DNA from 4 places in the Hahella sp. NBU794 genome. Region 3 is predicted to be linked to each of the others. Evidence: predicted binding sites of a transcription regulator. Region 3 holds the regulator's gene; each other region holds the start of a gene.
The links. The regulator FNR, encoded in region 3, switches genes on or off when oxygen is low (the NO sensors DNR and NnrR bind a similar motif). The targets are predictions, from matches to a motif close to TTGATNTANATCAA.
Positions count from the first base shown of each region.

Region 1: narL (two-component system response regulator NarL) is a predicted target of FNR. The motif match lies at 3,220-3,233, and genes of this name have one in related genera.
Region 2: ubiU (ubiquinone anaerobic biosynthesis protein UbiU) is a predicted target of FNR. The motif match lies at 3,424-3,437, and genes of this name have one in related genera.
Region 4: ACQYWX_RS01895 (TraR/DksA family transcriptional regulator) is a predicted target of FNR. The motif match lies at 1,953-1,966, and genes of this name have one in related genera.

Region 1 is NZ_CP192738.1:2,852,277-2,858,122, reverse strand. It holds gene ACQYWX_RS12775 (cytochrome c oxidase assembly protein) at 1-571, shown strand, start outside; gene ACQYWX_RS12770 (SCO family protein) at 602-1,189, shown strand; gene ACQYWX_RS12765 (MFS transporter) at 1,316-2,932, opposite strand; gene narL (two-component system response regulator NarL) at 3,338-3,976, shown strand; gene ACQYWX_RS12755 (hypothetical protein) at 4,073-5,203, shown strand; gene ACQYWX_RS12750 (cation diffusion facilitator family transporter) at 5,266-5,846, opposite strand, start outside.
Region 2 is NZ_CP192738.1:2,320,558-2,326,403, reverse strand. It holds gene ACQYWX_RS10410 (efflux RND transporter permease subunit) at 1-1,981, shown strand, start outside; gene ACQYWX_RS10405 (LysE family translocator) at 2,132-2,755, shown strand; gene ubiT (ubiquinone anaerobic biosynthesis accessory factor UbiT) at 2,772-3,356, opposite strand; gene ubiU (ubiquinone anaerobic biosynthesis protein UbiU) at 3,495-4,493, shown strand; gene ACQYWX_RS10390 (U32 family peptidase) at 4,554-5,462, shown strand; gene ACQYWX_RS10385 (substrate-binding periplasmic protein) at 5,489-5,846, opposite strand, start outside.
Region 3 is NZ_CP192738.1:5,155,855-5,161,700, reverse strand. It holds gene dnaB (replicative DNA helicase) at 55-1,485, shown strand; gene alr (alanine racemase) at 1,485-2,609, shown strand; gene ACQYWX_RS22525 (sugar nucleotide-binding protein) at 2,764-3,681, shown strand; gene fnr (fumarate/nitrate reduction transcriptional regulator Fnr) at 3,678-4,457, opposite strand; gene ACQYWX_RS22515 (hypothetical protein) at 4,602-5,618, opposite strand.
Region 4 is NZ_CP192738.1:421,855-427,700, forward strand. It holds gene ACQYWX_RS01880 (CC0125/CC1285 family lipoprotein) at 99-587, shown strand; gene ACQYWX_RS01885 (RNA recognition motif domain-containing protein) at 846-1,124, shown strand; gene yjjX (inosine/xanthosine triphosphatase) at 1,380-1,907, opposite strand; gene ACQYWX_RS01895 (TraR/DksA family transcriptional regulator) at 2,052-2,375, shown strand; gene ACQYWX_RS01900 (response regulator) at 2,397-3,560, opposite strand; gene ACQYWX_RS01905 (methyl-accepting chemotaxis protein) at 3,765-4,994, shown strand; gene ACQYWX_RS01910 (STAS domain-containing protein) at 5,234-5,536, shown strand; gene ACQYWX_RS01915 (SpoIIE family protein phosphatase) at 5,566-5,846, shown strand, end outside.

The sequences.
Region 1 (5,846 bases), 2.3 Mb from region 3:
GGCGGCGCCCTGGTCAGTACTGGCGGCGGGCTTGCCGCAACGCTGGCGCGACGTCAACTGGAGCGCCCTTCCCGGCGCGTGGCTGATTGTGGGTGGCTACCGGATACTGCAGTTTCCTCCCCTGGCCGCTTTCTTGTTCGTCGGCATCATCTTTTTCTGGCTGACGCCGTCCATACACTTTTACGCCATGCTGGACTTGAAGCTCTATCATTTGATGAACTGGAGCATGTTTCTGGATGGACTGTTGTTCTGGTGGCTGATTCTCAACCCTTCGCCCCAGCAAGGCCCTTCCTTCGGCTGGCGCATCATCATTTTATTGGCCATTATGGTGCCCCAGATTCTGCTGGGCGCGTATATTACGCTGTCGGAATCCACCCTGTACGATATCTACGCCATCTGCGGACGCGCCTTTCCCATCGCGCCGGCGGCGGACCAAATGGTGGGTGGCGTGATCACCTGGATTCCGCCTGCGATGATGAGCGCTATCGCCATTTTGGTGATGTTGTCCTATATCCGACGCCAGGACATAGTGGGCGCACGCAGCCCAGGCGCTCTCACCGGCGCAGCTTGAGTTTTCAGAGACTATTAAGGAGATCCCTTCGTGACGGCGATACGCCTCGTTTTTATCGCAATCGTATTGGCGCTGACCAGCGCCTGTAGTCAGGAACCTGTGGAGTGGTCAGGGACCGATATCAGCGGCATGCTGCCGGAACTGAAGTTTTCACTGCAAAGTGAAAACGCCGCCCCGGTGTCGGAGCAAGATTTCACTGGCAAGTACAACATCCTGTTTTTCGGTTACACCTACTGTCCGGATATCTGCCCCACCACCCTCGCCAGACTGAAGTCCGCACTGAGTAAACTGGACGCCGCCGAACAACAGCGCATCAATATTCTGTTTGTCAGCGTCGACCCCAAAAGAGACGCGCCGGAACAACTCAAAGCCTATACCGACGCCTTCGGCTCGGAGTTTATTGGTCTTACCGGCGATATGGACGCGCTACAGACTCTCACCAAGCGCTACCGGGTGGCGTTCGGCTATGGTAAGCCAGATGATACCGGCAATTATGAGGTCTCCCACAGCTCCGCTGCATTCGTGTTCGACGCGGACGGCAAGGCCCGCCTGTTACTGAGGGATGATCTCAGCGCTGATATGATCGCCAAGGATCTGGACCAGCTGCTCAAAAGCTGACGCTTATCTGCCGCAACCTGCCTCAGGGCAATAAAAAAGCGCGCCCTAAGGCGCGCCAAGATCAAGTTCCATCCCAGCTGCGTGAACGACGGGACGGAACTCCACTCCGCAGGAGTGACTCAGGAATCAAGGGTTATAAAACTCAGCGCCTTTACGCAGATAGAAGAACCAGTTCACCAGAACGCATACCGCGTAGAACACCGCAAAACCAATCAGCGCGTATTCCGGCGTGGCGGCCTTGATCTGCTCGCCGAACACCTGGGGAATGTAGAACGCGCCGTAGGCAGCCACTGCAGAGGTCCAGCCCAGTACGGGGCCCGCCTGTTCTTTCGGGAACACCATGGCGATGGTGCGGAAAGTGGAGCCGTTACCAATGCCGGACGCCGCGAACAGCGCCAGGAACAAGATGAAGAAAGGCGCAAAAAACTCTTCAGGGGTCGCTGAGTTATAGGCCGCGCTCATGTAATAGGCGACCGCCAGGGCGCACACCACCATCACCAGTGAGCAAATCTGCGTGACCAGCGCGCCGCCGAATTTATCGGAAATCCAGCCGCCCACCGGGCGAATCAGCGCGCCAATAAAAGGCCCCATCCAGGCGTACATAAGTGCGCTGGGACCGTTGGGGTTAACGGTATTATGAGTCATCACCCCGTCCACCATCACATGGCTGTATCCGAAGATCACCTTGATCGCCAGCGGAAAGGCCGCCGCGTAGCCGATGAAGCTGCCGAAGGTCATGGTGTAAATAACGCTCATCACCCAGGTGTGACGATTGCCGAAGATACGATACTGACGATTCAGACTACTGCGAATCTGTCCCGGCAACAGCTTGAGCAGGAACACCGTAGCGGCGATGACGGCCACCAACACCAGTTCTTTAGGGATGCCCCACCCTGCGCCGTTGGCGGACTCAGGCAGCATCAGCCAGAGTCCGGCGATGGAAGTCAGAAAACCGATCAACAGCATGAAGGTGATTTTGGAGAAGGAGCCGACAGGCCCGCCAATGTCCGGCGACACTTCATCGGTGCGAATATTGTTCATGCCGAACCAGCCAGCAAACGCCAGTGGAACCAGGAACAGCAACCACACAAAGCCTGCGTTTTGAATCCAGGTTTCAGAACCCGCAGGAATCTTGCCGATCAGCGTGCCGGATGGATTGACCAGGGTCATGGGGTCGCCGCCGGCCGCACCGAAGGCGCCGAACGTCATGAATAACGGCACCAGAATCTGCATAGTGGTGACGCCGAAGTTACCCAGACCTGCGTTGAGGCCCAGCGCCAACCCTTGCTGTTTCTTGGGAAAGAAAAAGCTGATGTTGGACATCGAAGAAGCGAAATTGCCGCCGCCCAGACCGGACAGTAACGCCAGCACCTGAAACACCCACAGGGGCGTGTCTTTACTTTGCAGGGCGATGCCGGCACCGATTGCTGGAATCATCAGCAGCGCAGTTGTAAAAAATATCGTGTTGCGACCGCCGCACAGGCGAATGAAAAAGCTGCTGGGAATGCGCAGTGTGGCGCCGGTCAGACCGGAAATCGCCATCAATGTGAACAATTCCGACGCCTGAAACGGAAAGCCCAGATTTAACATCTGTACTGTGATGACGCCCCAGTACAACCATACGGCGAAGCCGCACAGCAAACTCGGAATGGATATCCACAAATTCCGATTCGCTACTTTCTTACCGGTTTTTTGCCAGAACCCGCTGTCCTCTGGATTCCAGCCAGCAGTGATGTCCGCCATATGCCTTACCTCTGCGTTGGGCCTGAATAATAATCTTCGGCTCAACTATCTTTATAAACAGATGGGCCGACAATGCTCCGGAGGGGGTAGCGTTTAAGACCGGGGCCGTGTGGATGATCTGCTCACAAGCGACTTTAAGTAGCGCTACCATTTGCCGTATTTTCATAGCGTTAGAGCGATTTCCGAGAATCTGTGCAAGACTTTCGATACCCCCAATGAGGTAGACGAATCCGGCGCCAAAGCGGTAGGTCTTCGGTATGCGCAGCTCAGGGTCATCGTTGGTAAACCTGATATGGATCAAGTCCCTATCGCGCCGTCGCAGGGGCTTCTCTGAGTTCGTGTTATGCTGAAAACATCAGATAACGCTGGCCGTATAAATGAAAAGAATGACAAGGTGAAGCTGAGATGAGCGCAAAAGCAACGATCATGATGGTGGACGACCACCCCCTGTTTCGCAAAGGCATCCGCCAGTTGATCGAAATGGAGGATGAGCTGGACATCGTCGCCGAAGCCAAAAACGGCGAGGAAGGGCTGGCCAAGGCGAAGGAACTGGAGCCGGACCTGATTCTGCTGGACCTCAACATGCAAGGCATGGACGGACTCGATACCTTACGCGCCATTCGCGCCGCCGGCGTGGACTCGCGCATCATCATGCTGACAGTGTCCGACAACGAAGCCGATGTGGTGAACTGTTTCCGAGCCGGCGCTGACGGTTATCTGCTAAAGGACATGGAGCCGGAAGACATCCTGGAAAAGATCAAACAAGTAACGCTGGGCAAAATGGCGATCAGCGAACGCTTGACGGAAATTCTCGCCTCCGCCCTGCGCAAACCTGTGGAAGCCGCCGATCCTTCCGCGACCCTGACCAGCCGTGAATATGAGATTCTCACCCGCATCGCGCAAGGACACAGCAACAAAGTCATCGCCCGCGATCTGAATATTTCCGACGGCACCGTGAAAGTCCACGTTAAGCACATTCTCAAGAAGATGGGCATGCGCTCCCGGGTCGAAGCGGCGGTATGGCTGGTGAATCGCAAGGCGTGACATAGCAGGCGCGCCACTCGTTTGAGTGATGTTCGCCCTTGGTTAATCGAAGACAATTTTCCTTCCAACAACAATAAATCATCAGGAAGGAAATCCATGAATCATTACAACTGGCGCGCTGCGATCGCCGCCGCTATCCTGCCGCCGTTATTGGGCGGATGCCTGGAAAAACAAACCCTGGTCGCCATTCCCGACGCGGAAAATATTCTGTTTACGGCGGACGGCCAATTACTGGTGACCGGGGGCAAAGGCATATACCGCATCGACGCCCACACGGACGCCAGTGGCGAGGTCGTTTACGTCCCCACGGAGCTGTCGCCCCCACAACTGGACAGCTGCAATTACACCGGTATGGCGCAACATGGCGATTGGGTGCTGACGTCCTGTGTGGAGGCGCGCTGGCTGGTCATTCGCAACAATCACCTGCTGGCCGCCAATCTGAGTCGACCGGACTATCGCTTCGAATTCGTGACACGCAGGGGTGATACACGGGACCCATTCGATGCGCTGGCGATCCCCAATGGCGTCGCCTTCGCCCCGGATGGCGCATTGCTGGTGGCGGATGAAAATTTCTTCGCCACTTCCGGCCTGACACGCATTACACTGGCGTTTCCTGAAGCCGGTTCCGCCGGGACGCCGCAAATCACCGGTTTCCAGCGGGACTGGATCGCGGGAGAGCACGGACTCGGCTCCCCCAATGGCGTCAGAGTGGTCGGCGATCAACTATTCATCAGCGATGGCGACAGCGTGAAGCGTTTCCAGTTTGACGCCGACGGTTCCATACCCGCTCTGGTCACTGACCGCGACGGCAACTATCAAACCAACCTGGGCGTCACTCTCTGGCGGGAGCCCGGCGCCATTGTGGATGACATCATGCCTTATTGCGGCGGCGTCGCCTTGACCAGCTTTCTCAGCGGGCGCTTGCATTATGTCGCTTCATACACCGATCCCGCGACGGGACGCGAATACTTTCCAGAACTTTACGCCACACCCTGGTTCGCCTTCGAAAACCCCAGCGCGTTGGCGATCGGCCAAGACCCTCTGTTTGACGGCGAAGATTTGCTGATCACGGAGAAAGGCGTCTTATTCGAAGGCAAGTCGAGCTACGGCAACAAGCTGACCCGTGCGCCTCTGTCCCTGAATCTGCACGATCCCGACGCCTGCCTGCTGATACAGGAAGAGGCCAGAGAAAAACTGATCCGGCAGGGCGTGATATCAGAGTCGTAAAGACACAGGTTTGAAGTAAAGACAGCGGAGCCATGCGGGTCCGCTGTTAATATCGAATGGGGTTATACGTCGACCGTCGGCGCCGCTACGGCCGCCTTTTTACGACGGCTTTCCGCCTCCACGAAAATGCGCTTGCACTCAGGGAAGGAGGATTTGATCTGTTCGTCGAGGCCGGCGATGCGGGTTTCAATCTCGCCGGCGGAAATGCTGTCTTTGAAATCCACCGAGATATTCACCAGTACGAAGTCAGGCCCCATGTGCATGGTCAGCACTTCGTTGACATGCTCCACGCCCGGAATAGCCTGGGTCATTTCACGAATGCCTTTCACCACCTTCTTGTTGGCGCTTTCACCGATCAACAGCCCTTTGGTCTCCACCGCCAGCCACAGCGCCGTCAGGCCGAGAATACAGCCGATAATGACCGAGGCGACGCCATCGTAAACCGGATTGCCGGTCACCTGCCCCAGCACAATGCCGCCCAAGGCCACCACAAGGCCGAGCATGGCGGCGGCGTCTTCAAACAGCACGACAAACATGGAGGGGTCTTTGCCTCGTTGCACCGCTTCCACGTACCCCATCTGCCCTTTGGCGTTGCGGAATTCCTTGATCGCCATGACGAAAGCAAAGCCTTCAAAAAGAATCG
Region 2 (5,846 bases), 2.8 Mb from region 3:
GACTATCCCGCTGTCTCTGGTGGGCGTTTGCTTCTTCATGCTGGCGCTGGGCTACTCCATCAACCTGCTGACCCTGCTGGCGATGGTGCTTGCTATCGGTCTGGTGGTGGACGACGCCATCGTGGTAGTGGAGAACATTCACCGCCATATCGATGAAGGCCTGTCGCCGTTCAAGGCCGCCATCATTGGCGCCCGGGAAATCGCCACGCCGGTCATTTCCATGACCCTGACCCTGGCGGCGGTGTACGCGCCGATTGGCTTCCTCGGGGGACTGACGGGCGGCCTGTTCAAAGAGTTCGCCTTTGCCCTGGCGGGGGCGGTGATCATCTCGGGCGTCATTGCGTTGACATTGTCGCCGATGATGTGCTCCAAGCTGATGACGGAAACCAACAGCAAGATGGCGATCTGGCTGGATGAGATATTTGAAAAGCTCAGAGGCGCCTACCAGCGTCGCCTGCATAACGCGCTCAATTATCGCCCGGTCACGCTGGTGATGGTGCTGACGATGCTGGTGAGCTGTTTTTACCTGTATCAGCTGTCCAACAAAGAGCTGGCCAGGGACGAAGATCAGGGCATCATCTTCAGCATGTCCACCGCGCCGGTGAGCGCCACTCATGACTACGTGGCCGCCTATACCGATGAAGTCATCAAAACCATTGAGACCTTTGATGAGAGAAACGATTACTTCATCGTGCAAGGCGCCAACGGTTCCGCCAACAGCATGTTCTCCGGCATGATCCTGAAAACCTGGGGAGAGCGTGAGCGCAGTCAGATGGAGCTGGTTCCCATCATGCAGCAGCGCATGGGGGATATCGCCGGTTATCAATCGGTCTCCTTCAACCTGCCCACCCTGCCCGGCTCCAGCGGCCTGCCTGTACAGTTCGTTATCACCACCGCGCAGGATTACAAGGTGCTGTATGAGCTGGGTCAAGAGCTGCTGGCGGAAGCGCGCAAGAGTGGCAAGTTCCTGTTCGTTAATTCCGACCTGAAGTTCGACAAGCCTACCGCGCATATCTCCATCAACCGCAGCAAGGCGGCGGAACTGGGCATCAGCATGCAGGATATCGGCGCAGCTCTGGCGACCATGTTGAGCGGCGGCTACACCACCCGCTTCAGCGTGGAAGGCCGCAGTTACAAGGTGATTCCACAAGTGCTGCGGGAATACCGCGCCACAGCTGAGCAACTGGACGACTACTACGTGCGCACCGCTTCCGGCGAGCTGATTCCGCTCTCAACCATCGCGGAAGTCTCCAAAGGCGCGGAGCCAAATAAGCGCGGGCAGTTCCAGCAGTTGAACTCCATGGTGGTGGAAGGCGTCATGACGCCCGGAATCAGTCTGGGCGAAGCATTGGACTTCCTGGACCAGAAGGCGCAGACCATCTTCCCGCAGGGCTATGGATATGAGTACGCCGGACAGTCCCGACAGTACAAGCAGGAAGGCAGCGCGCTGATCTTCACCTTCTTTTTCGCCCTGTTGATGATCTATCTGGTGCTGGCGGCGCAGTTCGAGAGCTTCCGCGATCCGTTCATCATTCTGGTGAGCGTGCCGATGTCGTTGCTGGGCGCGTTGATTCCCATCGCCTTTGGTGTGACGTCAGTGAATATCTACACTCAGATCGGTCTGGTGACGCTGATTGGCTTGATCACTAAACACGGCATCTTGATTGTGGAGTTCGCTAACCAGTTGCAGGTGGAACAGGGACTGAGCAAGCGTGAGGCCATCGAACAGGCCGCCGGCATTCGTCTGCGGGCGATTCTGATGACCACCGCCGCGATGGTGGTGGGCGTGCTGCCTCTGCTGTTCGCCAGCGGCGCCGGCGCCGTCAGTCGTTTCGATATCGGTCTGGTGATTGCTTCCGGCCTGTCCATCGGCACGATCTTCACGCTGTTTGTAGTGCCCACCATGTACATGATCCTGGGCACGGACCACAGTCTGGTCGAAAAACAGGAGGACGTAGACGGCGAACTGTCCCACGCCTGACCTTTCCCTCTTAGCCTCCGGCGCCCGCCAGCGCCGGAGCCCTATTGAAAAAAGCAATTATCGGGCGGCTCCGGCTTGCCTGATAATGGCTTTTCTGATTTATTCCCCTAACGCCATCCGCTAGACCATCGCTTTCAGGACGACCGCTGTATGACCGACTATTCCGTGTTTCTGGTGTTTCTCTCCACCTGCCTGTTTGTGTCCGCCACCCCGGGCATGTGCATGACGCTGGCGTTGACCATGGGATTAAGCATTGGTTTGAAGCGTACGTTCTGGATGATGTGGGGCGAATTGATCGGCGTCGGCATTGTCTCCGTCGCCTCTGTCGTAGGCGTCGCCACTTTGATGCTGCAGTATCCGCAGGTGTTCTCCGTGCTTAAGTACGTCGGGGGCGCTTACCTCGCCTACCTTGGCGTACAGATGTGGCTGTCCCGGGGCAAAATGGCCATTCCCGAGAAGATGGAGGACTCCCGCGTCGCCAGCCCTACAGAGCTGGCTACACAGGGCTTTGTGACGGCGATTTCCAACCCCAAGGGCTGGGCGTTCATGGTGTCGCTGTTGCCGCCCTTCATTTCAACCGACGCCCCAATGGCGCCGCAATTGGCGACCTTGGTGTCCATCCTGTTGATTGTGGAATTTTTCTGCCTGGTGTTATACGCCAGCGGCGGCCGCACGCTGCGCCACTTCCTGCTGCAAGGCGATAACGTCCGCTTGTTGAACCGTATCGCTGGGACCTTAATGATCGGCGTCGGAGCCTGGCTGGCATTTTTCTGACGCGGGTTTTCAGACGTCAGGAGGTTTGCGGCGTAACGGGAATTTTATAGCTCAGCGCCGCCGCCAGATCCCGTTTGGAGGCTTCCCAATAAGCAGCGAGGGAGGAAGCCAGCTCCAACAGCTTATGGACGGGCGCAGACAGGTCGTTGAGATCGCCGGTATCCAACAGATTCTTCATCTCATGGCCCAGCTCCGTATCTCCGAGAATTACAATCCGGCGTTGAAAAAACAGCGTATCCGGGTCCATCTTGCGACCCGCAATCAAGGCGAAGGCGGCGGAATCGCCCCGGATTTCCGTATCCGCCGTTTCCGTCCGCGCCACTCTGATGGAGCGATCCTCACCAAGACTCAGGCTCCAGCTCAGCTCCAAATCCACCACCGTCACTTTGACCCAGCGATGGATAAGAGAGTCGAACTCTCCTTCTCTGATCGCCTCACCGAAACCGTCCTGCAGGAGCTTGCGAATAAGCGCGGCCTGGAGCGGAAACGGCGTTCGCGCCAAGGGATGCAGTAGATAGCGTCCCGGCCGGCGCACCACATCTGTCAGCGCCGGCAACGCGGCGGCGAGTTCTTTGGATAATTGCAGCGGGCTTTTGAACATGAATACCTGTCTCCCTTGTCGCAGCGTTTAGTCGCCGTTATTAAATAGACTCAGGACCCGGGGCATATTGATTTCCATCAAATCCCCCACACAGCGCTTTTGCTACCTTACCCGCATTTGCCGCCCTGGGAGTATGCAATGGAGCTGGTTTGTCCGGCGGGAAGTCCTCCCGCTCTTCGCGCCGCCGTGGATAACGGCGCCGACGCTGTTTACATCGGATTCAAAGACGATACCAACGCCCGTCATTTCGCCGGGCTGAATTTCGACGACGCCAAGGCTCAACAAGCGCTGGCTTACGCCCGCGACCGTGGCGTGAAGCTCTTCGTCGCCATCAATACCTATGCGCAGTCACAAGGTTGGGAGCGCTGGCGCAACGCGGTGGATAAAGTCGCCGGATTACAGGCGGACGCGCTGATCGCCGCCGATATCGGCGTCATGGATTACGCCGCCCGCCAGTATCCCCAGCTGAACCTGCATCTCTCCGTACAGGGCTCCGCCACCAACTATGAAGCGCTGCGCTTCTATCACAACCGTTTCAATATCAAACGAGCTGTCCTGCCCAGAGTATTGTCCTTGCCGCAGGTGCGTCAGGTGGCGTCGCAAAGCCCGGTTGATCTGGAAGTCTTCGCTTTCGGCAGCCTTTGCATCATGGCCGAGGGACGCTGCTATATGTCGTCCTACATGACCGGCGAATCGCCCAACAACAGCGGCGCCTGCTCGCCCGCCAAGTTCGTAAAGTGGGAACAGAAAGACGGACGCCTGGAGTCCCGCCTAAACGGCTCTCTCATTGATCGCTTCGAAGCGGACGAAAACGCCGGTTATCCCACTTTATGCAAGGGACGCTTTGACGCCGGCGACAGCCATGCTTTTCATGTTTTTGAAGAGCCGACCAGCCTGAATACCCTCGATCTCATTCCAGAACTCGCCGCGACCGGCGTCAAGGCGGTGAAGATAGAAGGCCGACAGCGCAGCCCGTCTTATGTCGCACAGGTCGTGTCCACCTGGCGTCAGGCCCTGGATTGCTTCCAGCGCGAACCTGCGGCGTTTCGTTGTCAGCAAGATTGGCTGGAGGCGTTACAGGCGCTGTCAGAGGGCGCGCAAACCACATTGGGCGCGTATTCCCGTCCCTGGCAGTAAATCAGCGGGCGCATACCTCAGGTCGCGTATGCCCGAACCACCAACAGAAGGCGCAGTAATATGAAAATCTCTCTGGGTCCCCTGCCTTATTTCTGGCCAAAAGACATGGTCGTTCAATTCTATTCCCAGGTCGCCGCCGCGCCGGTCGATATTGTCTATCTCGGAGAAACTGTCTGCTCCAAGCGCCGGGAGATGAACTTGCGCGACTGGCTGGACATCGCCGATTCACTGCTCGATGCCGGAAAAGAAGTCGCGCTTTCCACCCTGGCGTTGATAGAAGCCGAGTCGGAATTAAAGTCCCTGCGCGCTATCTGCAAAGCGGCCAATGCAAACGAACGCCTGAGCGTGGAAGCCAATGACATGGCGGCGGCGCACCTGATGTCGGAAGCCGGAAGGCCTTTCATCGCCGGCCCTTACCTGAATATCTATAACGCGCCAGCGCTGGAAATCATGCGACAAGCAGGCGCTAAACGCTGGACGCCGCCCGTAGAAATCAGCCGTCACGCCCTGGAAGGCATTCTGGGGAGTCTCGCCTCCCCCATTGAAACTGAGTTATTCGCCTACGGTCATCTCCCCCTTGCGCTCTCCGCCCGTTGCTTCACAGCACGATCGGAAGGATTGCCCAAGGACGACTGTCGTTTCGTCTGCAAGAAATACCCACAAGGCATTCCCACACGAAGCCAGGAAGGCGAAACCTTGTTCAACCTCAACGGCATTCAGACGCAGTCCGGCAAGTGTTATCACCTGCTGAATCAGTGGCGCGATCTGCAGCATGCAGGCGTGAATGTGATTCGTCTGAGCCCTGAGTCGCAGGATACCCTGCGGGTCGCAGAGAGTTTAGCGCTGGCGCTCAAACAGGAGCAGGACAAAGTCCTGCCATACCAGCTCAACCACAGCAATGGTTACTGGAGCCGAATCCCAGGCATGGAGCTGGCGGCGGGACCGCAGGAAACGCCTCATCTCTCCTGAGGCTTATCCCGGAGACAAAAGCAGGCTTAAAAATATCCCTGCATGATTTTATCGACGTCGATCTTTTTCAGGCCCTCGCTGAACACCTTGGCGAGCTCTTCCCCACGAGGGCCTTTTTTGAAGCAGATATAGAGCTTTTTGTCTTCCAGTAAGGTCGGGTTGAACTCAATCGCGCCCGCGGCGGATTTAAGGCTCGCCTCAGTGGATAACAGGTATTTCATGACGTTTTTGTCGATGACCGCCAAATCAATGCGATCTGAGACCAGTTTCATCAGGTTCTTCACGTCATCTCCCGCCTCGCTCGCATTGAGCTGTTTGTTGGCCACCATGTCGTCAAACTCAGCGGTATTCACATAACCGCTGACCACGCCGATGCGATATTTG
Region 3 (5,846 bases):
ATGCCCGCAAATTAGCGATAATAAGCGCTACTCTTAAAAGCTCTGCAAGTCATTATGAATGAGTCAGTAATACGTAAAGATTCGGCCAAGTCTTCGGAAGGGCAGGGCCCAAGCGCCGCCCTGGTTGGTTCCTCTGTGGTAAAGGCTCCGCCCCATTCGATTGAGGCGGAGCAGTCTGTTCTGGGCGGTCTGATGCTGGATAACGCCAGCTGGGACAAGATTTCCGACATCATTACAGCAAAAGACTTTTATCGTCTGGATCACCGTCTGATATTTGGTTCAATTTCCCGATTGGCGAATCTCGGCAGTCCACTGGACGCCATCACTGTCTCGGAAGAGCTGGATAATCGCAACGAGTTGAACTCTGCGGGTGGGTTGGCCTATCTGAGTGAGCTGGCTAAAAACACTCCCAGCGCCGCCAATATTCGCGCCTATGCGGAAATCATTCGCGAACGTTCCGTATTGCGTCAGTTGATTACAGTCGCTAATGAAATCGCCGATGAGGCCTACCAGACGGAAGGGCGCACCAGTACAGAGGTGTTGGATGACGCAGAGCGGCGAGTTTTCCAGATAGCGGAATCCCGGCCCAATCAGGGCGGGCCTGAATCGGTTAATCCGATTCTGACTAAGACCCTTAAGAAAATTGATGAGTTGTTCCACTCAGACGGGGCCATTACAGGTGTTACAACTGGATTTCGTGACTTGGATGATCGCACCTCGGGGATGCAGTCTTCAGACCTGATTATCGTTGCCGGCCGTCCTTCCATGGGTAAGACCACATTTGCGATGAACCTGGTTGAGAACGCGCTGATACTGGGGGGTAAGCCTGTCCTGGTATTCAGTATGGAGATGCCTTCCGACTCTATCGTTATGCGTATGCTGTCATCTCTGGGGCGAATTGATCAGACCAAAGTAAGAAGTGGAAAGCTGGATGAGGACGACTGGCCGCGTCTTACATCAGCCGTTAACATGTTGAAAGACAAGCCGTTATACATCGACGATACCGCGGCGTTAAGTCCGACGGAAATGCGCTCCAGGGCGAGAAGGGTGGCGCGGGATCATAATGGTGAAATTGGCTTGATCATGGTGGATTACCTTCAGTTGATGAGGGTGCCGGGAATGACCGAAGGGCGTACGGCCGAAATTTCAGAAATTTCGCGAGGCTTGAAAGCATTGGCGAAGGAGCTGAACTGTCCTGTGGTCGCCTTGTCCCAGCTTAACCGTAGTTTGGAGCAGCGCCCCAATAAGCGGCCAGTTAACTCTGACTTGCGGGAATCTGGAGCGATTGAGCAGGACGCTGACTTGATCATGTTCATCTACCGGGATGAGGTCTATCACGAAGACAGCCCGGACAAAGGTATTGCGGAAATTATTATCGGTAAGCAGCGTAACGGCCCTATCGGAACGGTGCGCTTGGCGTTCATGGGTAAATTCACAAGGTTTGAAGATTTGGCTCACGATTATGGCGGGGGAGACTACGAGTAATGCGTCCATCCCGCGCTCTTATTGATCTGGACGCCTTGCGTCACAATATTCGTTTGCTGAATTCCATTGCTAAAAACGCCCGTTGTGCGGCGGTAATTAAAGCTGATGCATACGGCCATGGCGCAGTGGAAATCGCACGCGCCCTGAAAGCGGAGGCTCCCAAGCTGGCGGTGGCCTGTTACGATGAGGCGGTGAGTTTGCGTGAAGCGGGTATTACGACGCCGCTATTAGTGCTGGAAGGATTTTATAGCTCAGAGGAGCTGGCTGACTCTACCCGTTGGCGCGATATAGAGTGGGTTGTGCATGATATGGAGCAATTGGACATGCTGTCCGAAGTGGCTCCTTTGCGTAAAACAGGTCCTGGTTCCGCCCGGATGCAAACCTGGATCAAGTTGAATACAGGTATGAACCGGTTGGGTTTGCCGTTAAATAAACTGGCTGGCGTCGCTGAGATGCTGGGCCAGTTTCCTGGGCTTTCTGTTATTGGGCTGATGACTCACTTCGCATGCGCCGATGAACTGGATAGTTTGCTGCAACAGGAGCAGTGGCGGGCGTTTCAAGCTGGTATGCAGGCGGCGGGATCGGGTGGCTGGAGTTACTCATCGGCTAATTCTGCCGCTTTGTTGCAGTATCCGGAAACTCACTTGGATTGGGTGCGTCCGGGCATTGCGATGTACGGCGCCTCCCCCATGGCGGATAAGACCGGGGCGGATTTTGGCTTGAAGCCGGTAATGACCTTTGAGTCGCGCTTGATTGCTACTCGGGAGCTGCAAGCAGGAGACTCTATTGGCTATGGCGCCGCTTGGACTGCGAGCGGCCCAACAAGAATGGGAGTGGTTGCGGTAGGGTATGGCGACGGATATCCAAGACAAATGCAAAATGGTGCGCCTGTCGCCGTGTGCGGTAAGCGGACAAAGATTATCGGGCGGGTGTCCATGGATATGCTGACGGTGGATATCTCTCACATTCCAGAAGCGCGTATTGGGTCGGAGGTGGAGCTGTGGGGCGGAGCTGTTTCCGCTGATGAGGTTGCAGGATATGCGTCAACAATCTCCTATACTTTATTTACGGGCATGACCTCGCGTGTCCCCAGGGTATACCTTAATCGCTCGGAAGGGGGTTAAAGCGCAGCGTTAAGCTGGATGATGGGGATAGAGTCCGGGGTATCGGGTTTGCGAAAATCCCATCAAGCAGCCAATATTGTTAACATAATATCTTCAGACGGCCCGCATTCTGGGGGCGCTAAAGGCTACGAGACACATTTTAAGGGGTGCATGAGTGATTGTTTGTGTGACGGGAATTGATTCGCCATTAGGTAAGGCTATAGCTCAGCGTTTACAGCAGAGCGGCATAGCAGTGGAGGGCGTTCCCTACGAGCAGTTTCTGATGACCAATGATGCGATCGTGCGAGCAATGAGGGCGATGCCGTCTGCGGATTTCGTGGTTCATGCTGCGGAGATGGCTGACCTGTTCAAGGCGGAGCAGCATCCGGATTTGGCCTATCAGGTTAATGTCTCCGCTTGTGAGGCGGTAGCGGAGGTGGCGGCTTTATGGAAGGCGCCGATTATTCATCTCTCCAGCCATCTTGTTTTCGATGGCGTCAAAAAGAACCCTTATATATCCGCCAACAAAGGACGTCCTCTTTCCGTGTATGGGCGGACAAAGCTGCAGAGCGAACAATGGCTTCAGGAAAACTATAGCAAGCATCTGATCTTGAGGGTGGGCTGGTTGCTGGAGGCTGGCGCTCAAGGCTGGCTGCAGACCATGCTTTCCGCGCTGTCTTCAGGGAAGCGCCTAAACGCCAGCACCGATATGCAGCTGACTCCCGTCGCGGTGGATGATGTGGCGAGAGTCGTAGACGCTGTTATCAAGCAGCTGAGTTGTAATATCTCGGTGTGGGGCGTTTACCATTATGCTGGCGCTGAAGCTGTCACCCACTATGAACTGTTGAAAGCGATTGTGCTGCAGGCATTTGGACAGGAAGAAATGTTGCAGGCCCTGATCGAGAAAAAGGGCGCTGATGTGTTGCCTGGAGTGGCGCTTCCGGCGAATGGCGCGTTAGGTTGTATCAAGCTGCGCAACACCTTTGGCGTCAAGCAGCTTCCCTGGCGTCGTTATCTGCCGGCGTTGATTGAGCAATGTCAGCAGCGTGGCGGCGTAAAACCGGCTGAAAACTGCTTGGAAGAGACCCGTTAACGAGCGTTAAGGGCTGATTCCTTCTGATGCTCCAGACACTTGGTGTCGTGGCGAAGAATTTTCTGCAGTTCGTCCAATTGCAATATCTGAACTTCCCTTCCTTGGACCTTAATAATGCCATTGTTCTGGAAGCGGGTAATGACCCTGCTGACAGTTTCGACGGCCAAGCCTAAATAGTTGCCTATGTCGCTGCGTGGCATAGGGAGTCTGAAGTTTGTGCCGGATAGGCGACGACGGCTAAAGCGTGTCGACAGGGACAATAGAAGCGAGGCAATGCGTTCTTCAGCCGAGTTTTTGCTTAATAGCATAGTGAGCTGCCTGCTCTCCTGAATCTCTTTGCTCATTAATGAGAAAAAGTGGTGCTGCAGGCTGGGGATGTCTGAGGCAAGGTCTTCAAACTTCTCCAGAGGAATTTCGCATACGCTGGTGCGTTCAAGGGCGACGGCGGAGCAGGAGTATTTTTCCATGCTAACGCTGTCCAGACCGATAATCTCGCCAGGCAGATAGAAACCAGTGACCTGTTCCTCGCCTTCCTCTGATACGGTGAATGTTTTGATCGCGCCGCTACGAACTGCGAAGCACGAGCGGAATGGGGTGTGTTGCTCAAAGATATATTCGCCGCGATTGAGCATTTTGCCCTGGCGAATGATTTCTTCCAGGCGATCAATATCTTCAGCCCCGACCGCGATAGGAATGCAAAGCTTGCTCAAATTACATTCGTGGCAGCCTCTGTGTAAGCTAAAAGGAGAGGAGGTTGCTATATGCTTGCTTTCCATCGGTTGCCTCGTGGCTGGATGAGTGAAACTGCTTAAAGAGGCTTCTAGGATAGCCAATAGCTATTTAAAAGCAAATCCCTACAATGGGAAATTTACAGGGAAAACCTGCGCTCGCCTTTGTTTTTACATAGTTTTCACCTTTTGTTACAACTGGGTTTGAGTGTAACGAATTGCTCTTGCTGGAAGCTCGCTGTTGTCCAGAGTTTTGTAGTAGTCGTCCAACTGTGTGGCGTTGCGCAACTGGTAATGTGGTGTGTAAGAAAATGCGCCCAACCCAACGCCATGTAGACAGCTGACTCCCTGGCTAATCAAGCCTGTCCAAGGTAGTGCGAAAAAGTCCTGCGTGATAGGAATAAACGATGCGGACTTAATACGCCGCTTGAAATCTTTTAGCGCCGCTTCCAGGCCTGCTGTGCCGGCGAATTCCATTTTATGGCCGGAGAGTAGGATGCCTTGCGGTCTCTCTGTCAGAATTTCCTCAAGGTGCTCGGATAGTGCGGTGACGGTCGCAGGAGTCACTTTCAGGCGCAGATAAACGGCTTTGAAGTCGAATGCCCGAATGGTCTGCAGCCAATCCCTAAGACTCTCAATAGGGAAGGACTGTGCGTATTCACCAGGATCATTGATGCAGACAATGTTAAAGCCCAACCCTTTAATCAGGGCTAGCGCTTCCTCGGAGTCAGGGCGAGCGTCCAGCTCGATAACATGGCGCGCATCGGCGTCGAAGTTTAGTTTGAACTCCCTGCCCAAATAATACATCACCTGAGTCTGCGCTGCGGGAGTGAGCTGGCGGACCAGATCGCCGAACCAATGCAGGTACTTAACCTGGCTGCCGGCGGGAAGGTTTTGCTTGAGTAGTCTCACTTCTTTCACGACATAGTCGATGTACTTCTGCAAATTAGCATTCATGGATGGGAGTCTGCGGGTGTAATTTTCCGCACTGACAAGTGTATTAAAGCAAGGCGCCTGAACGCTCAGTGCGAACCCGCCTTCATAATATCGAGCCAGAGAGCTGTTGCGATAATCCGCCTCATAGGCTCCCTCGTCCAAGGCGCTCCAGTTCTCACTGGAGAACTCTTTAGGGGGGGAGTTGAGCAAATAAACCCAGCTATCATTACCCCCATTTTGTTTCGCTTGTTCGACAACCTTTCCAACTGGCATATTGGGTCTCCAACCAGGTAAGAAAACATCTGCGCGCGTTTGACCATCATTGTCAGCGATTTTGCGCGCGCGCCTGCTGTCACACTTGTTGGCAAGTGGATCCCCCCTCTCTCCATGCTCAGTGTATCTAGCTCCCGAAAGGGAGTCTTGATATTGATCAAGGGGTGAGCGGGTGGCTGTCTGAGAGGGTGTACTTTAGTCGCAATATCCCTCAAACAATGGGTTTCT
Region 4 (5,846 bases), 2.2 Mb from region 3:
CGGGTCTTTTTTTGTGCGCCAGTCGAGTTTTTCGAACTGGGTCTGAGTATTCCTCTCCCGCTGTGATAAATTGAATCTCCTGATAAGGAGATTCCCTAATGTTCCCGCGAATTTCGTTAATTATCGCAGCTTTATCCCTGACCGCCGGACTGGGCGGCTGTTCCGCGTTTTCCAAACTACCGGACTATATGGCGAAAGAAGACGGTCGGCCCCACGGTTATTCCGAAATTGCGTTGCCGGAAGGGGGTTATCAGGTCAGTTACGAAACCTACAAGAAATATGAATTGGTCGAAGTGGAAGAGCTGGCTATTCGGCGCGCCGCAGAGTTATCGGTAGAGCAGGGCGCCAAGGGGTTTGATGTCGAGAATACCCTGTGCTTCAAGGAATACCAGTTCGATAACGTGCCGGAGCAAAGCGCGTCCGGGCGTACTGTCACGCTGGCTTCGGCGGCGGGTCCTGTCTCGGTGCCGGTGGATGAACCCAACTTCCCCGGTTATACCCGCACCTTCGAGGTCAGGAAGTGCTTACTTAAAATCAAGTTGTTGCAGGATCTGGACGCCCCTGGCGAAGGGGGCGGCGCAAGTTGACGCTGTCGCATTCGTCACGGGTGAATAAAGGGTTGGCGGTGGTGATATGTCATCAATTGGAAATGGGAATGTTCCATAGTTAAATCATTTGACGTTTTGCCACTTTTGTTCCAGATTTGTATGCATTGTGCGCAGGCGCGAGAGCGGGCCTGCAACCGAATTAGCCAGCGGTTGGCTAGTCACTGACGATAATTGGAGCGTTTGGTTTTCGTCAGTGTGATTGCTACAGGCGCTCGTGACAAATAATGAGATGGTGAGATGAATATTTATGTTGGAAACCTGTCCTATCAGGTAACAGAAGACGATTTGCGGGAAGCGTTTGCGGCCTATGGCGATATCAGCAACGTCAATATCATCCGCGACAGAGATACCGGCCAGTCCAAAGGATTCGGCTTCGTAGAAATGTCCGATAACGGGCAGGCGGAAGAGGCGATTCAGAAGCTTAATGAAAGCAATCTGAAAGGCCGTAACATGAAAGTTAACGAGGCTCGTCCCCGGGAAGAAAAGCCAAAGCGTAATTTCAGACCTCGCCACTAATTTGTCATTGTAAGGAAAATAACCGTTCACCGGCTTAGCCGGGCGGCGATTTTTGTTCCTTACTGAGCGATGCTTTGTAGCAGCCGCTTCCGTTCGTCCTGAACGGAAATTGTGCCGCTAAGCGCGCCTTTGCTTTTCCAAACCCGGCCTTGCGCCGGGTTTTGGCGGTTTTCTTTGTATCGGTGAAAACGTCGGATCGTGGCTAATGTTTATTCTGCGTCAGCGGAGAAAAACAGCGTCGACGGATGAGACGGCTTAAATCCGAACCTCTGGAAGCGTAAAGCGGGTGAGCGCCAGGATCAGCGTGTCTGCGTACAGGCTTTCGCGGCTGAGCAACTCTCGGGTCAGCAGTCCGATTGCGCCTGTCTGTTGCTTGCTGTTCTGCGTTCCAAATAACCGGTCGTTGGCTTCTCCCAGCTCCATTCCCTGATCCATCATTTCGACGACGGCATGCGGTAGCGGCAGTGCTGCTGAACGCGCGTAACTGATATCGTCCCCGTGTCCCACCGCCACCCAGGCGACCGCGAACAGTTGGGAGCGAATCCGGTCGACGCCGCCTTCAAAGCTCACCCAGTAGTCGGCTGAAGGATGCGCTTCCCGCGCCGCCTGCACCCGGTTCAGGGCGCCTTGCAGGGTTTCGTCGTCGGTGAGGGGCTGAGAAGCGACGCCGGATTCGGTTCCGGCGCCGACGCAGTGAATCTGCGAATCGGGAAAACAACGACCGAAGCCGTTGCGCGCCGCATTGACTTTAACTGGATTGACGGAGGCTACGATGACTTCCATAGACATCTCACTGTTGCAACAAAATCGCAATTAAAACTTGTTGGTTTGCGGCGAATCAAGCCATATATTCTGTTTAGTGACATTCTTGCCAGGGAGAGCAATACCAGCCTGGGATACCACAGTAAGCATCGCGAAGGAGAGATTATGCAGCAGTCCCATATCAAGAACAGGTTGTCCGAGCAACTGACCGAACTCATCACCCGTCTGGAAGAGATCACCCGCGATCTCACCTCGGAGCACTCTGCGGACTCAGCGGAGCAGGCGCAGGAGCGGGAGAACGACGACGTGCTGAACGCGCTCAAAGTTGAGACGGAAATTGAGATCAATCAGGTGAAAAAGGCCCTGCAACGGTTACAGCAGGGTGAGTATGGCGTCTGTGCCGCATGTGGGGAAGATATTCCCGAGTCCCGCCTGCAGGTGTTGCCTTTCGCAGAGCTGTGCGTCAGTTGCGCCAGCAAGTCTGAATAACCACCTCTCCGGCATTACTTCCTATGACTCCAGGCTGAACTGCTCCAAAGCGCGGTTCAGTTCTTCAGGAGGCAGTTTCATCATTTCGGATATTTGCTGGATCAGCTGTCGATTCCCTGGATTAACCCGCAGACCCTGATGGAAGATGTCATTGGTGGTGAAGATGGCGTTGTCGATGATCGACATGATGGAGTGTTCCTGCTCTTCCGATAACCCCAGGGTATTCAGGGCGAACACCATTTGTTCGGCGGCGTTTTCCGTGGCGCTGATAATTTGGTCCGCCACGTCGGCATAGCGCTTGTCGATCTCGTCCAGCACCGTCTCTGCTTTGGACGTCAGTTGTTTGAGAATCTCCACCTGAAGTTCCGTGGTGCGGCGGTCGTCCAGCGCTTTCACCCGGCTGTCCATGCCCTGCACCAGATAGAACAGGTTGTCGCGCAGACGTCCGCAGCGTTTATCGTCACCCAGCGGCATGTTTTTCACCAGTAGCGACACCTGGTCGAAGTTGATGAACAGGCGGCGTCCGGCGGCATGCAGGCGCCCCGCGTCCTGGAAATGTCGCAGCAGACGGCTTTCCAGATCCCGGGAGAGGCCGTTGGGCTCCATGTTTTTTTCTTCGAAGCGCCCGCGAATCTGCAGACTGCAGCGCACATCGTAATTATTCAGCGCCTGAAACAGGCGTTGTCCCAGCTCGTCGAAGTTATTGCAGTCGGCGGAATCCAGCAGGAAGTTGATATTGACGCCCATATCGCCGCTGTCAGTCATGGCGGACATGGCGACGTCGTGGGTGAACTGCAGTTGCGACTTGAGCTGTCGGTTGGCGATGAGGTTGATGATGGCCTTGTTGATGCGGGCGATAAACTCTTCCGACGGCGTATTGGTGGGGATGACGTCATCCGCGCCGGAGTTGAACAGCGCAATGGTGTCTTCGACGCTATTGTCGGAGGTCAGGCATATCAGAGGGGTGTCGCCGATCTGGGTGTCCTGGCGCAACATGCCGAGAGTCATTTGCGCTTCTTTCAGCGGTTGCTCCACACAGAGAATGATCGCATGCCATTGGCCATCGTTGATCTTTTCAATGGCGTCGTGCAGTTCGCTTTGTTGCAGTTCCAGTAGGCTCAGGCTGGCTGTCTGCAGGGGCTCGGGCAGCGATCCTATGACTAGACCTGCGTATTTCAGACCCATATGAAACTCCTTGCCGATGATCCGTATTCCGCTTTTTCGCATGGTTATTCCAGAAGCATAGCGCATTTTTCCGGGTTGGCTGCGATGCGTCAGCGCTGATCCCGGGAACCCCGGTTTATTTTGATCAGGGTCTATTTTTTAAACGGCGGCGGCAGGTTGTTCTATAGTTATTAAATCCATTTCTAACAGCTTTCCTGGAATCCTATGCTTTCAATGACACAGAACCTCATGGCGAAAGACCCAATTGTGTTGGCTGCCCTGGGAACAGGACTGGCGACGCTTTGCGCCGGCTGGTTGACGTCGGGATTGCTCTCCGCTGGACTGTTCACCGCCTCCAGCCTGTCATTTTTCGCTTCCTGCCTGATTTCCGACGGCAAGCAGAATGAAAGCAAAGGAGAAGAGGAGCGACAGCGACAGAGCAGCGAGCGTGATTTCCAGAGCGCGGTTAAGGAAATCGACAATTACGCCAATGGGCAGTTGGCTTCCATCAGCTCGGATAATCGCGATCTGGCGGACACGATCAGTAACAACATTGAGTTATTGGGGCAGGCGTTCGTTTCTTTGAGTGAGTTGGCCAATCATCAGAATGAGCTGGCCAAAGAAATCTTCGAACGGATGAAGGGCAAAAAGAGCGACCCCAAGAAAGGCGGTAAAACCGGCGGAAAGAATGAAATCGGCGATGACAATATCAGCATCGAGTTTTTCGCCAAGTCACTGGATCAGGTTATCGGGACCTACGTTGACCTCTTGGTCAGCGTCAGTGAGAAAAGCGTCAATGCCGTGCATCGTATTGAGGATATGGTGACTCACATCGACCAGATGTTCTCACTGCTGGGCAATATTCAGGAAATCGCCGACCAGACCGACCTGCTGGCGCTCAACGCGGCCATTGAAGCAGCGCGGGCGGGCGAGGCCGGACGTGGCTTCGCGGTGGTGGCGGACGAAGTACGGCGCCTGTCGCGCACCTCCAGCGACCTTAACACTCAGATAAAGGGCAAGGCCAACGAAACCAAAGACGCGATTAGTAAAGTGCGGGCGATTGTCGGAGATGTGGCCTCGCTGGATATGAAAGACGCGCTCAATGCGCGCAGCTACATCGACCAGATGCTGCATACCATGCGGGAAGTCAATGATGAAGTGAACGACGCCGTGGGCCGCATGACCCAGCTTACCAAGGAAATCAAACAGTCTGTGGACTCCAGTGTGCGCGGTCTGCAGTTTGGCGATATCGCCATGCAGACCTGCGGCCGCATGTTGAGACGGTTGGAAACGCTGAACAACGCGATGCTTTTGCAGTCGGAAGTCTGCGGCAAAAGCGCTCAACATGCGGATATCGGCAAGATCAGACAACGTTTGGACTCCCTGCACAATGACACCAGCAAGCATGGCTCCGCCAAGGCGGCGGAATCCGGCGCCGATATAGAGCTGTTTTAATTTAGAGATCCGGTTTGGGGCCCGAGTCGACGGGTCCAAAACGCTGGCGAGCGCGTAGAAGGAATTATCAGCACGCAAACAGTGAGAGTCTGGTTGCGTGTAAGCGACAGGACCTGGGCAGATCGGGTTCTGTCACCCGCGGCTTGTCGCCGCGCAGGCGCATTTATGCGTCTGGTGATTAACATGACGACGATGTCGCCTGGTTAATCCGTCAGATCAATCTCAGGGAACAGGGCGTTATGACTATAGAAACCAAAGTCACCTCGGACGGCGCTGCCGTCACTATCTACATTCGCGGACGTTTCGATTTCAGCGTGGTGAACCAGTTCCGGGAAGCCTACGAGGCTCACAAGCAAAAGAAGCATTTCTACATCGATATGCGCCAGACTGAGCACATGGACAGCTCGGCGCTAGGCATGCTGTTGAATATGCGCAGCTATCTGGGCTCCGATGCGGTCAAGATTGAAATCGTCAATTGCTCCCCCGGCATTCGCAAAATTCTAGAGATAGCGAAATTTGACAAGAAGTTCGCCATTAGCTGAACTCGCGCGGCTTTGTGAGGGGGATCGGTATGAATATTCTGGTGGTGGACGACGATATGTACAGTCGTCAGCTCATGGGGTTCGTATTGGAGGAAGGCGGCCACAAATGTGAGTTCGCGGAGTCCGGCGAGCAGGCGCTGGAGATCTGGCGCAAGCAAGGCGCGGATGTGGTGCTCATGGACGTGCTGATGCCGGGGATGAATGGCTACGAAGCGGCGCGCATCATCAAGGAGGAGGCGGGACAGGATCATATCCCTATCGTATTTCTGACTGCGCTGGATGATGACCGTGCTTTGGTGGAGTGCCTTTC